2 regions of the Veillonella magna genome follow, and region 1 is predicted to be linked to the other one. Evidence: riboswitches for the same ligand, from Rfam matches in the RefSeq annotation. Region 1 holds a riboswitch; the other holds the start of a gene.
The links. A riboswitch is a leader RNA that binds a small molecule or an ion and turns the genes downstream of it on or off. The one in region 1 is predicted to bind thiamine pyrophosphate.
Positions count from the first base shown of each region.

Region 1 (6,229 bases):
GATGTGCAGTTCATGGTGAAAGGGCATGAGCGTATTGGCTTTGCTTGTGACCGAGGACAGGCAAAGCCGACGGAGGCTATGCCGGAACGGGATTTATGGTTTTATGATACGACGCTGACTGATGAAGGTGTACTCGATTTGCGTGAAGGCTGCTATGCTATCTTTTTCCCGGAAGATATTCATCGTCCGTTAATGGCGATTGATGATACACCGCAGGCGGTTCGCAAGGTAGTCGTTAAAGTGAGTGTGGAGGCATTGTAGTGGATAGGAATACGCTGATTGGTATTGCATTGACGTTATTAGGTGGTATCCTATGGGGATTCTCGGGGATTTGTGCCCAGTTTATTCAGCAACAACGGGGAATTACGCCGGAATGGCTGTTGGTTGTACGCTTGTTGTTAGCCGGTGCCATAACGGTATTCTATGTTTTTTTTCGTATGCGAGGGACGATGTTTCGGATTTTTAAAAGTCCAAAGGATACGGCCAAGCTATTAGTCTTCGGCATTTTGGGGATGGCATTGTGCCAATATTCCTATTTCCGATCTATTTTTTATGCCGGTGCCGGTATCGCTACGGTATTGCAATATTTGGCTCCGGCTATGATTATAATATATATGTCGGTAGTCCACCGTGTAAAGCCCAGCTGGGGAGAGGGTATCAGTGTATTATTGGCTACCGTAGGAACGGCCCTGATTGCACTGCACGGTGATTTTTCAAAGTTGAACATCAATGAAGCCGTGCTTTTCTGGGGATTACTATCAGCCGTAGCGGTAGCTATATACAGCGTGCAGCCGGTGCAAATTTTAAGAACCTATGGGACCGGGCCGGTTGTAGGATTGGCGATGATGGCCGGCGGAATTTTGGCATATGGTGCATGGCCTCTTCATGAAGTGCCCGGAAAATGGGATATGTGGACATTCGGTGCCTTATTCGGCATTGTTATTTTAGGAACAGTGGTGTCCTTTAACGCCTATTTGGAGGGTGTGCGCCGTATCGGTGCCGTGCGTGGTTCGGTTTTATCTTCCATTGAACCAATCTCGGCAGCGTTATTGGGATGGTTAGTATTGGGGAATACGTTTGTTACATCGGATATGATTGGCTTTGTTATGATTTTGTCCACTATATTTATATTGGCCAATGAAAAGAAAGCAAACTAAAAATACGATGACAATAAGAATACGAGTAAGTTAAGAATGTGGGGAAAATGAAAAGTGGTGTCTGTTCTTGTAACGGTACGTTAGCATATATGCATGACGTTATGTACAAGATAGACACCACTTTTTTGTATAAAGAAGAGACAGAATAGTTTTATAAGAAGTCAGAGAGAAATAGATTATAAAGGCTATTTTATGTATCTTTAGTAGGATGAAAGCAAAGGGAGAATCATAAAAATTATTTTGATGCGGTATGTGAGTAGAGTTTTTGATGCGCTGTGCAAGTAGAGTAAAATGGTTTATTGGATATAGGTATATACGATGTTATGACCGGATGCGTAGGAATACCCATAATGCATTTAACATAAAGAGAATTCCCGTTGCCCAGAAGAGAAAGGTGAAGCCAAACCAAGCCATGAGTGAAGCACCGCCGATGGATCCCAGAAAATAACCGAAGAACTGCATGGATTGATTATAGGAAAATACTTGGCCGGAATATTGCTTAGGTGTATGAGAAGAAATATAGGTATTAAGCGCAGGTAGGAGTCCGCCTAATCCTAAGCCAAGAAGAAAACGCAACAGGCCCAGTTGCCATACATCGGTGACGTAGGCCTGGGGAATATGAAGAAGCCCTACGTATAACAAAGCGATGATAAGAACTTTGCGAGGACCGACGCGATCGATAAGACGACCTAAGAAGGAACTACTCACCATTTGAGCGAAGCCGGTTGCCGAGAATACAAGCCCGGCCAATAATGCCAAATGCTCTGTAGCCGGTGGAACGATGTCACGCACATACACAGTGATGATTGGCTGCAGGGACATAAAAGCTACGGCATAGATAAAGGAAGAGACGGAAATAATAACGAGCTGTTCAAAAGAGTCCAGTTTATGACGCAACTCGGAGAATCCTTGCTTTTCTACCGTAGGCTGCGGTGTAAAATTTTCGTGGATAAAAAACAGTGTCATTAATGTGGAAACGCAAAGCAGGGCGGCAGTGATAAAGAAGGTGCTGCGTATACCGAATATGCCCGCTAAATAACCTCCGATGAGAGGACCCAATAAGGCACCGGCTAAGTTGGCGCTGGCTAATAAACCGAGAGCCCAACCGGTATGCTTTTCCGGTGTTTCCGTAGCTACCAATGTAATGGAACCGGAAAAATAGCCCGACACCAAGCCTTGCAATAACCGGACACCTACCAGCTGAATAGGGCTGGTTACAAATCCGATCAGTATGTTACAAATCATCATGCCAAAGCCGGCACGGAGAAGAATAATTTTTCTGCCTTTGCGATCGGCCAGCTTGCCCCAAAAGGGAGCGGATAAAGCAACGACCACATGGGTAATGCCCATAGCCCAGCCGGACCAAACGGCAATATCCTTAGAACTTTCCATCCCCAGTTCGTGTAAATAAATCGGTAAAATAGGGGCTAGTTGACTGATGCCCGTTGATGCCAGAAAAGCACCGAATAAACAAATATAGACGGTGCGTCTCCATGGTTCCATAGCTAATCACTTCCTTACCCATTGTGTGTTGTATTTTACAGTCCATAACAGACTATGATATGTTATCTTGTTTCATAATCTATTTCTGTTCTATAGTTATTATACGATGAAAACTATTAGGGAATAAATAGTTTCCTATAAAAGAATGCTGTAAAAAGAGATATATTAGGCTACAAAGTAAAGATGATATTGATTGTAGATGTATGGCGCTGTTTTTGAAATACTTGAGCTATAGGATATCCTACAGAAAAATAAAACTGTAAGTATAGAAAAGTTGACTACAATATAAAAATATAGTATTATAATGGCAAATTGAATACATCGAATATTATGGATATAAAAGAAGACGGCATCAGCGATGTCGAAAAGAGGAAGGAATGATATAGTATGAATAAAGAAATTAGAAACGTAGAGGAAATTATCAGAGGGATTGGATATCATTGGGTAGGTAACGGATTTAAAGTAAATCAGTTGTTGCCGGCAGCTGTATATGGTCGTGATATGCGTAGGTATTCTCCGTTTTTGTTGATGGATTACAATGCGCCTACTATATTCCCGGGCACAGAAGACGAAGTTGGTGTAGGTGCCCATCCGCATCGAGGTTTCGAAACAGTTACCTTTGCGTTCGAAGGTAAAGTAGAGCATCATGATAATCGTGGTAATCATGGTGTTATCGAGCCCGGCGATGTACAGTGGATGACCGCCGGTGCCGGTATCCTGCACAAGGAGTATCATGAAAAGGAATATGCCAAACATGATCGTTCGTTCCGTGTGTTACAGCTGTGGGTGAACTTGCCTATTGAACATAAGATGGCAACACCGGGGTATCAAGCATTGGAAGCCAATCAGATGGGAACGGCAACAATCGGTGATGATGGTAAGGATGGTGAAGCCATTGTGGTAGCCGGAGAGGCGTTTGGTGCCAAGGGACCGGCGCATACGTTCACACCGATGAATATATATCGACTCAAAGTAGCACCGGGGAAAACGGTAACGGTACAGGAACCGGAGAACTATCATCTGTTAATGCTCACCATTTACGGCACGGCAACCTTGAATGCTAATGAAACAGTAAAGCAAGGAGAGCTGGCAGTATTTGCCGATGAGGCCGGTCAAGTTACAATTACAGCCGGTGAAGAAGGGGCAGAACTCATCGTCCTTAGCGGCGAACCAATTAATGAACCGATTGTAGCAGCCGGTCCGTTTGTGATGAATACACAGGCAGAAATCCGTCAAGCGGAAAAAGATTTCTACGATGGAAAATTCGGTACGTGGAATTTCTAAGAAATGTTTCAGTCATTATTTACTTGACAATAGCGTAATGCAAAGCGTATGATTGCTTTGTAAAAATAATAAGGGGAGCTTGTGTGACAGGCTGAGAGGAAGCTAAAGACTTCGACCCGCAAACCTGATTTGGGTAATGCCAACGTAGGGATTATATAATGAAGATTTGCGGGAATAGGTAGATGACCTATTCCCCTTTTATTTTTTCAATAGAATTATAGCAGGGCCATGTGATTGAACAGAGTTCATGAAGGGGGACACCACCGCGGGTGTCATCCTTTGTGAGCTCTTTTTTAGAAAGGAGGAAATATGTATGGTAAGGCTTTTGGTAAATGGTAATAGTGTAGAAATCGCGGATCCAATATCGTTGGCACATTGGTTAGAAAGCAAAGGCTATGCGATTAAAACTGTTGCTGTAGAACTTGATGGTACTATTGTAGAGCCTGAAGCATATGAAGCCATAATACTAAGTGATAGCATGCAGATAGAAGTTGTTAGTTTTGTTGGCGGTGGATGATAATGGAAAAAAATAAACAGAAGACAAATTTTAAGAGCATAGATTCATGGCCACCTTTGGAAACAGAGGAGAATGATGTACAACGCTTGTGGCAGGCTTTATGTAGTCGCCATGGCAGAGACGTGCAGGAACAATTAGCCAAGGCACATGTGGCAGTTGCCGGATTGGGAGGATTGGGATCAAATATTGCCGTTCAATTAACTCGTATTGGTATAGAAAAATTAACGTTGATTGACTTTGATAGGGTAGATATAACAAATTTAAACAGACAGCATTATTTTTTACACCATGTGGGACAGTATAAGACGGAGGCATTGCGTAAAATTTTAGCGATGATTAATCCCGGCATACAAATTACTTGTATTACCGATAGATTGACCCCGTCTACTGTGATCCCTTATTTACAAGAGTCGACGATCGTTTGCGAAGCGTTTGATGTGGCAGATCAAAAAGCAATGTTAGTGAGAGAGATCCGTCGACAATTACCGGAAATAACTATTGTGTCAGGTAATGGTATGGCCGGTTATGGAAGAACGAATGATATGTGTGTAAAACGTTTAGGAACTCATCTATATTTATGTGGCGATGGGTATAGCGGGATCGAAGGAAAAAATTCCGTCATGGCGCCAAGGGTTGTATTATGTGCTTCACAAATGGCTAATGTGGTGACGTCTATTGTACTGGGAGGAAAACCGTGAGGTAGGAAAATATAAGTTAAACCGGTAAAAGATGTAGAAGAAGGAGGTAAAGGCGTAGGTATGAAAGAAGATATACTGATGACAGCAGAACAGAATGGACAAAATGATGAATGGTATTTGGGTGACCATCGATTTTCATCACGGTTTATTTTAGGCTCGGGTAAGTTTTCATTACCCTTAGTACAAGCTGTAACGGAAGCAGCTGAGGTAGAATTGATTACATTGGCTTTACGGCGAACAAATGAAGGCGGTGCGGCTAATATTTTAGAGTATATTCCGTCAACAGTGAGTATAGTGCCTAATACTTCAGGAGCACGTAACGCAGAAGAGGCTGTGCGGATTGCTCATTTGGCTCATCGTATTTGTCACACACCGTTTATTAAAATTGAAATCATGAGAGATAGCCGTTATCTATTACCGGATAACCAAGAAACCGTGAGAGCAACAGAACAGCTGGCGAAAGAGGGATTTGTAGTTATGCCTTATATGTTTCCCGATTTGACAGTAGCAAGAGATTTAGTGCAGGCAGGGGCGGCGTGTGTAATGCCTTTGGCAGCACCGATTGGTTCTAATAAAGGGCTTATTAATAAAGAATGGATTCAATTGTTAGTAGACGAACTTTCAGTACCAATTATTGTGGATGCCGGTATAGGAAAACCGTCGGAAGCATGTGCGGCTATGGAGATGGGGGTTACGGCTATTATGGCTAATACAGCTATTGCCACAGCTAAGGATATTTCCGGAATGGCTAAGGCATTTAATATGGCCATTCAAGCCGGTCGTAGGGCGTATGTATCCGGCATGGGACGCGTACTTGAACGTGGTGGACAAGCATCTTCACCTCTTACGGGATATTTACGATAGTAGGAGGAGAACATGTACGATATAAACAAGACAATTATAAATGATGTGGTACGACAAGCATGGCAGCAGACACGAAGCGATTCGATGTCATATATAACCGGTATGGAAGTAATTGATGAAACATTGATGCACAAGGTTATATCTGCCAGAGAGGCATACAGACCAAATGAATATACCGCCATTGATGTGGAAGAGGCTCTGCAAGC
Region 1 covers NZ_CAUGKU010000008.1:95,004-101,232, reverse strand. The annotation lists gene Q5873_RS06110 (NanQ anomerase/TabA/YiaL family protein) at 1-261, shown strand, start outside; gene Q5873_RS06105 (DMT family transporter) at 261-1,157, shown strand; gene Q5873_RS06100 (MFS transporter) at 1,479-2,660, opposite strand; gene Q5873_RS06095 (pirin family protein) at 3,048-3,944, shown strand; TPP riboswitch at 4,006-4,112, shown strand; gene thiS (sulfur carrier protein ThiS) at 4,258-4,461, shown strand; gene thiF (sulfur carrier protein ThiS adenylyltransferase ThiF) at 4,464-5,159, shown strand; gene Q5873_RS06080 (thiazole synthase) at 5,220-6,023, shown strand; gene thiH (2-iminoacetate synthase ThiH) at 6,036-6,229, shown strand, end outside.

Region 2 (6,229 bases), on a different contig from region 1:
ATTGACATACAGTTAGGAAATATGATAGTATTTCCGTAAAAGATAATACTGGTCAATGAAGACCCCTTAGCCTATTGTGTAATGCAATGGGTAAGGGGTCTTTTTGCTATTTGACCAGTTGAGAAAACAGTGAATGGAGGAGCTATTATGGCAAACGAATTATTGTATTACATTCCGGCAGGGCAGTATGGTAAAGAAGGGGTTTTGGCTTTACTGGAACAGCACCCGGAAATTAAATTTGTATCGTTGGTAGGTGTTGACTTGGCAGGTAACGATACGGATGAAAAAATTCCAATTTCCATGTTCTTTGATGACTACGAAGATTTCTTCGAAGGACGCATGGTACAAACCGACGGCTCCTCCGTTGTGTTAACGGACATTGCTACGCTCAATAATGCGCGCGTTGATATGTGGGCCGATGCCAGTGTAAATTGGTTTATTGATTATAATTATGAAAACCTCGACCCTATGACAGGATTGCCTACAGGTACTCTTCGCATTCCGGCCTTCCTTATGCACTGCGATGAATATGTAGACTCTCGCTCTATTTTAAAACGCAGTGTAGATTACGTAAAATCCGAATTGTTGGCTATGCTTAAAAATAACTATGTTCCGGGCATGGATCATGTAAAGGGCGAAGACATCGCTGATATTTACTTCACTACAGCTACGGAATTGGAATTCTGGGTTAAAACACCGTCTAAGGTGGTTAGCACAAAAGAATTGTCTACGTCTCAGAAATTGCAGGAACAATATTGGCAGCGTACGCATGGTGCCGTACGTACTGCGATGGAACAGGCGGTAGAACGCCTTGATCAGTATGGTTTACACGCAGAAATGGGGCACAAAGAAGTAGGCGGCGTTAAGGGTAAAATCGATGACGAAGGTCACATGGATCATGTATTGGAACAGTTGGAAATCGACTGGAAATATACGAGCAACCCTTTGCAGACGGCAGATAACGAATTGCAGGCGCGTATCATTGTTCGCGAAGTATTCCGCGAAAACGGTCTTGATGTAACCTTCCAGGCAAAACCGATTATTGGCGTAGCCGGTTCCGGTGAACATACTCATTTTGGTTTGATGGCTAAATTGAAGAACGGCAAGATGGTTAATCTCTTCTCGCCGGAAGATATGAAAAAGGCTGCCTTGAGTCCGTTGGGCATCGGCGCTATCATGGGTCTTCTTAAAAACTATGAAGCTATTAACCCGTTCATTTCCTCTACGACAGACTCTTTGAATCGTTTGAAACCCGGTTTCGAAGCACCGGTTTGTATCGTAACCTCTATCGGTGAAGATCCCAGCGTGCCGAGCCGTAACCGTACCATTCTTTGCGGTCTGATTCGTGATATCGATAATCCGATGGCAACGCGTTTTGAATTGCGTTCCCCGAATCCGTACACTAATACATACACTGCTTTGGCGTTGATGTACTTAGCTGCCTTTGACGGCATGAGCTATGTAATTAACTCCGGTAAGACTCCGGCACAGCTTCTTGATGAATTGTCCAAGGCACCGGAAGATGTAACGGATTACCTGGAAACCGGTCGTGCATATCGTTCCGAAAAAGATGTGTTCGAAGATTACACGCAGGAAGAACGCGATGTGATGTTTGGTAAACCGCCGGCAACGGTATGGGAAAATGTGTTGGGCTATAAAAACCATCCGGAAAAAGTGGATGTACTCAGCCGCGGGAATGCATTCAGCCGTCGTTTGATGGATTCTTTCATCGCCGGTGTCATGACTCGTTGGACGTTGGAATTGGCTAATCGTATTGTACCGGCTAACATCAAGGCGGTACGTGCTATGAAGCCGGTTCATACTACGGACGATGTAGTAGATACAGCTCGTTGGGATGCTGTAAACGAATTGCGCATCTATTTGGCTAAGGATACTGCTACGGCTAAGAGCTTGTTTACTCGTATCACCGAAGCCATTGCGGCGAAAGACTATGATACGGCTTCTGCTTTACAGGTAGAAATGAATGAAAAAATGCCTCTCTTGGAAGCAAAATATGCAGAATATGTGCGTAACATTCTGTAATAAGTCATAGATTACACGAAAGAGTTCCTTCTCGTAATGAGGGGGAGCCCTTTTTGTAATGCCTCTGTACCTTGTCAGATTAGACGGCTGTTGTTATAATTGAATTAAATTCATAGGATAAGCCACTAGGGGTGCTAACTGCTGAGATTGACACCAGTCAAATCCCTTTGACCTGATCCGGATAATGCCGGCGTAGGAAAGTGGTGTACCGTACAGTAGGGACACCTCACCATTCCGGCGGAGGTGTTTTTTATTTGGAGGTGTGTTGTATGAAGAAAAGTATTATCGCAGCTATGTTTATTGCCATCGGTGTGGCGCTGTCAACATTTCATGTTACTATTGGCGGTGCCAAAATATTTCCGGTGCAGCATATGATTAATGTTATACTCGCAGTGTTGGTAGGTGCACGCTACAATGTGTCGGCCGCCTTTGGCACATCATGCTTAAGAAATCTATTGGGGCTGGGTTCACCATTAGCCTTTCCCGGGAGCATGGTCGGTGCATTTCTAGCGGGACTTACATATCGATACACAAATAATATTGTGTTGACGGCCTGTGCAGAGGTGGTGGGTACCGGAATTATCGGAGCTATCATCAGCTATCCTATTGCTGCATTTTTATTGGGAAAAGAAATGGCGATTATGACGTTGATTATTTCCTTTACGGCAAGTACGGCAGCCGGTTCGTTCATGGCCGTTCTGATTTTGTATGTATTAGAGCGTAAAGGAATGTTGGAACGTTTACGCCATGGATTGTATTCGTTATAAACGATGTGAAGCAAGGAGGTAACAGTATGAAATTAGCAACAGCGTTGACAATAGCCGGTACGGATCCGACCGGCGGTGCAGGTATTATGGCCGATTTAAAATCGTTTACGGCGCGTGGTGTCTACGGGATGGCTGTGGTGACCAGTGTGGTTGCGCAGAATACGATGGGGGTACGTGCCATTGAAAATATTTCACTGGATATGCTGGAGGCACAGCTAAAAGCGGTGTATGATGATATTTCCCCTATGGCGGTTAAGACCGGTATGTTGGCTACGGCAGATATGATGCGTGTTATTAAACCGTTTTTATCAAGGGCAACACCATATGTAATGGATCCTGTTATGGTGGCAACCAGCGGAGATGCATTGATTGATGAAGAGGCCCGTCACCATTTGATTAGTGAACTTATGCCGCTGGCCACATTGGTTACACCTAATTTACCGGAAGCGGAATTTTTGGTAGGACGCAAGCTTACAACAGAAGCAGATATTGATAAAGCGGCTCATGAAATTTTGACGGAGATGGGGCCGAAGGCAGTAATTATAAAGGGTGGTCATATCGGAGCGGATGCTACCGACTATTTATATGTCAAGGGAGAAGAACGAAGAACCTGGACATCGCCCAAATTCGATACACCGCATACTCACGGTACAGGCTGTACCTTCTCGGCCGTAATTGCTGCGGAATTGGCAAAGGGCAAATCAATTGCCGAAGCAGTGGCGGTAGGCAAGGCTTTCATTACGACAGCCATCAAAGAAAATCCGGGCTTAGGTAAGGGACACGGACCGGTAAATCACATGGCTTATCACGAGTGATGTAGGAATACACCGGTAAGCCGGTTATACATCGATTGATTAGAGTTAAAGAAGAGATAACAAGAAAGAAGGACACACGTACATGAAGTATATGGACCTCGTTCGCAGCAAACAGCCATTGGTTATTTGTTTGACGAATGATGTAGTGAAAAATTTTACGGCAAACGGTCTTATCGCAGTCGGTGCATCACCGGCTATGAGCGCGCATGCCGATGACTTAAAAGATTTATTGCGTTATGCAGGAGCACTGTTAATTAATATAGGTACTGCCGATGAACGGTCGGAAGCGTTGTATCATGCGGCTATGACGATTGCTAATGCGTATGGCGTGCCGGCTGTGTTGGATCCGGTAGCCTGCGGCGCATCGGCATTTAGAAAACGCATTGCCCTGGAATTATTAGAACAGCATAGCTTTGCCGTTCTTCGCGGTAATGCCAGCGAAGTGGCAGCCCTAATCGGGGAAAGGGTACAAAGTAAAGGGGTGGATTCGCAAGCTGCGGAGGACGTAGCAGCTATTGCTCGGGCTGCTGCCAAGACCTATGGACTCACCGTGGCTGTTACCGGTGAAACCGATGCAGTTTCAAACGGAAAGGAAGTTTGCTTGTTGCACAACGGATCGGCGATGATGCCGAAAGTCGTAGGAACCGGTTGTCTGTTAGGGGCAGTCGTAGCTGCTTATGTAGGTGTGGCCGCTGATGATACGTATGAAGCCTGTGCTGAAGCACTGGGCATGTATGCGGTAGCCGGCGAGCTTGCGGCGGAAGCACCTTTGGGACATCGTCCCGGTCATTATGCGGTACATTTTATTGATGCACTGTATACAGTAACGGACGAAGCGGTTCGTCAACGTTTGTATAAGGAGGTGCAGGCATAGCATGGAATATAAACGAATTCCCGTACGACCAGCATTGGCAGTCTATTTTATTTGCGGCACCCAAGATTGTCCGCACGATCCGTTGGATACCATAGAAACGGCCTTGCGCAGTGGAGTGACGATGTTTCAACTGCGCGAAAAAGGGCAGGGCTCGTTAACCGGAGATGCAAAGCGAATCTTTGCCAAGAAGGTACAGCAACTTTGTAAAACCTATGACATTCCTTTTTTAGTAAACGATGATATTGACCTAGCCTTAGAGCTTAATGCAGATGGTATTCATATTGGCCAAGATGATATGGATATTGTCGAGGCCCGTCGATTATTTCCTGATAAAATCATCGGCTTGTCTGTAGGTAACGAAGAAGAGTATAGACAGTCAAATGTAGCGTTAGCCGATTATATCGGTACCGGACCGGTGTATCCTACAATTTCAAAAGACGATGCATCACCGGCAACAGGGACGGCGGGAATTACATGTGTGCGACAATTAGATGCAACAATCCCCATAGTAGGTATTGGGGGAATTACGGCTGGCAATGCGGCTGATGTCATTCGTGCCGGCGCAGACGGTGTGTCGGTTATTTCCGCTATCAGTCGCGCGGACAATGTAAGTTGTGCAGTAAAAGCGTTGCGCGAAGCAGTATACGGCGTGTTAGACAAATGAGGATACGCCGGAGACGTACGTCGCAGAGCTAGTCAACTACATATAGCAAGATATAATTTAATTACATAGATACGTGAATGTATAGCGAAAAGATTGTAAAAAAGATTCTGTAAAAAGATTGTACAAAAAGAATATATAAAAAAGAGATGTAACAACGGAGAACAGGCTCCATGTGTTACATCTCTTTTTATTTGTACTAATTGTTAATCAGCCGTAATATGCATGACGGCGATATGTGTTACCCTATAAATTAGAGAGCAGCTTTAGCGGCTTCTACAGCAGCATCGAAGTTTACAGCATTAGTTACTTCCGGAACATATTCAACGTAAGTAACTTTGTCGTTTTTGTCAACAACAACGATACCACGAGTCAAAAGACGAAGTTCTTCAATTAAGAAACCATAGTTAGTACCGAAGCTTGCATCTTTGTGGTCGGACAAGGTAACAACGTTGTCAACGCCGGCAGAACCGCACCAACGTTTCTGTGCAAACGGCAAGTCCATAGATACAGTCAATACAACAACGTCATCGGAAAGAGCCGTTACATTCTGATTGAACCAACGAGTCTGAGCATCGCATACGCCGGTATCAAGAGACGGTACAACGGAGAAAATTTTAACCTTGCCTTCGTAGTCTTTTAAGGTTTTTACTGCCAAACCATTATCAAGCAAAGTGAAGTCAGGGGCTTTGTCGCCTACTTTAACTTCTTTGCCTACGAGAGTCATCGGGTTGCCAACAAAAGTAATTACACCAGTACGTTTTTCCATGGTTACTAAACCTCCTATATTTCACATCTTAGAAAAGAATACAATATCCTCTATCAATTGATAGTGTAGCATGATAGAATAGAAAAGTAAATCGGAATTTAACGATATAATAAACTTACTGATAAACGAGGAGTTAAAATGAGCAAGTTTTCTTTGTTTAATCAATTCTTTAAAGGCTATGGGCACATATATCTTTTAGGGGTATGTATGCTGATAGCCATTGATATTTTATTCTTGTGGGTACCTAGGTTGACCGGGGATGCCATTAATACGTTGTATTATGGTAAGGAAGGACTGACA
Region 2 covers NZ_CAUGKU010000002.1:74,222-80,450, forward strand. The annotation lists gene Q5873_RS01855 (type I glutamate--ammonia ligase) at 148-2,043, shown strand; TPP riboswitch at 2,161-2,259, shown strand; gene thiW (energy coupling factor transporter S component ThiW) at 2,313-2,810, shown strand; gene thiD (bifunctional hydroxymethylpyrimidine kinase/phosphomethylpyrimidine kinase) at 2,837-3,625, shown strand; gene thiM (hydroxyethylthiazole kinase) at 3,708-4,499, shown strand; gene thiE (thiamine phosphate synthase) at 4,501-5,163, shown strand; gene tpx (thiol peroxidase) at 5,414-5,929, opposite strand; gene Q5873_RS01885 (ABC transporter ATP-binding protein) at 6,068-6,229, shown strand, end outside.
Region 2: another riboswitch for thiamine pyrophosphate. It lies ahead of thiW (energy coupling factor transporter S component ThiW); the one in region 1 lies ahead of thiS (sulfur carrier protein ThiS).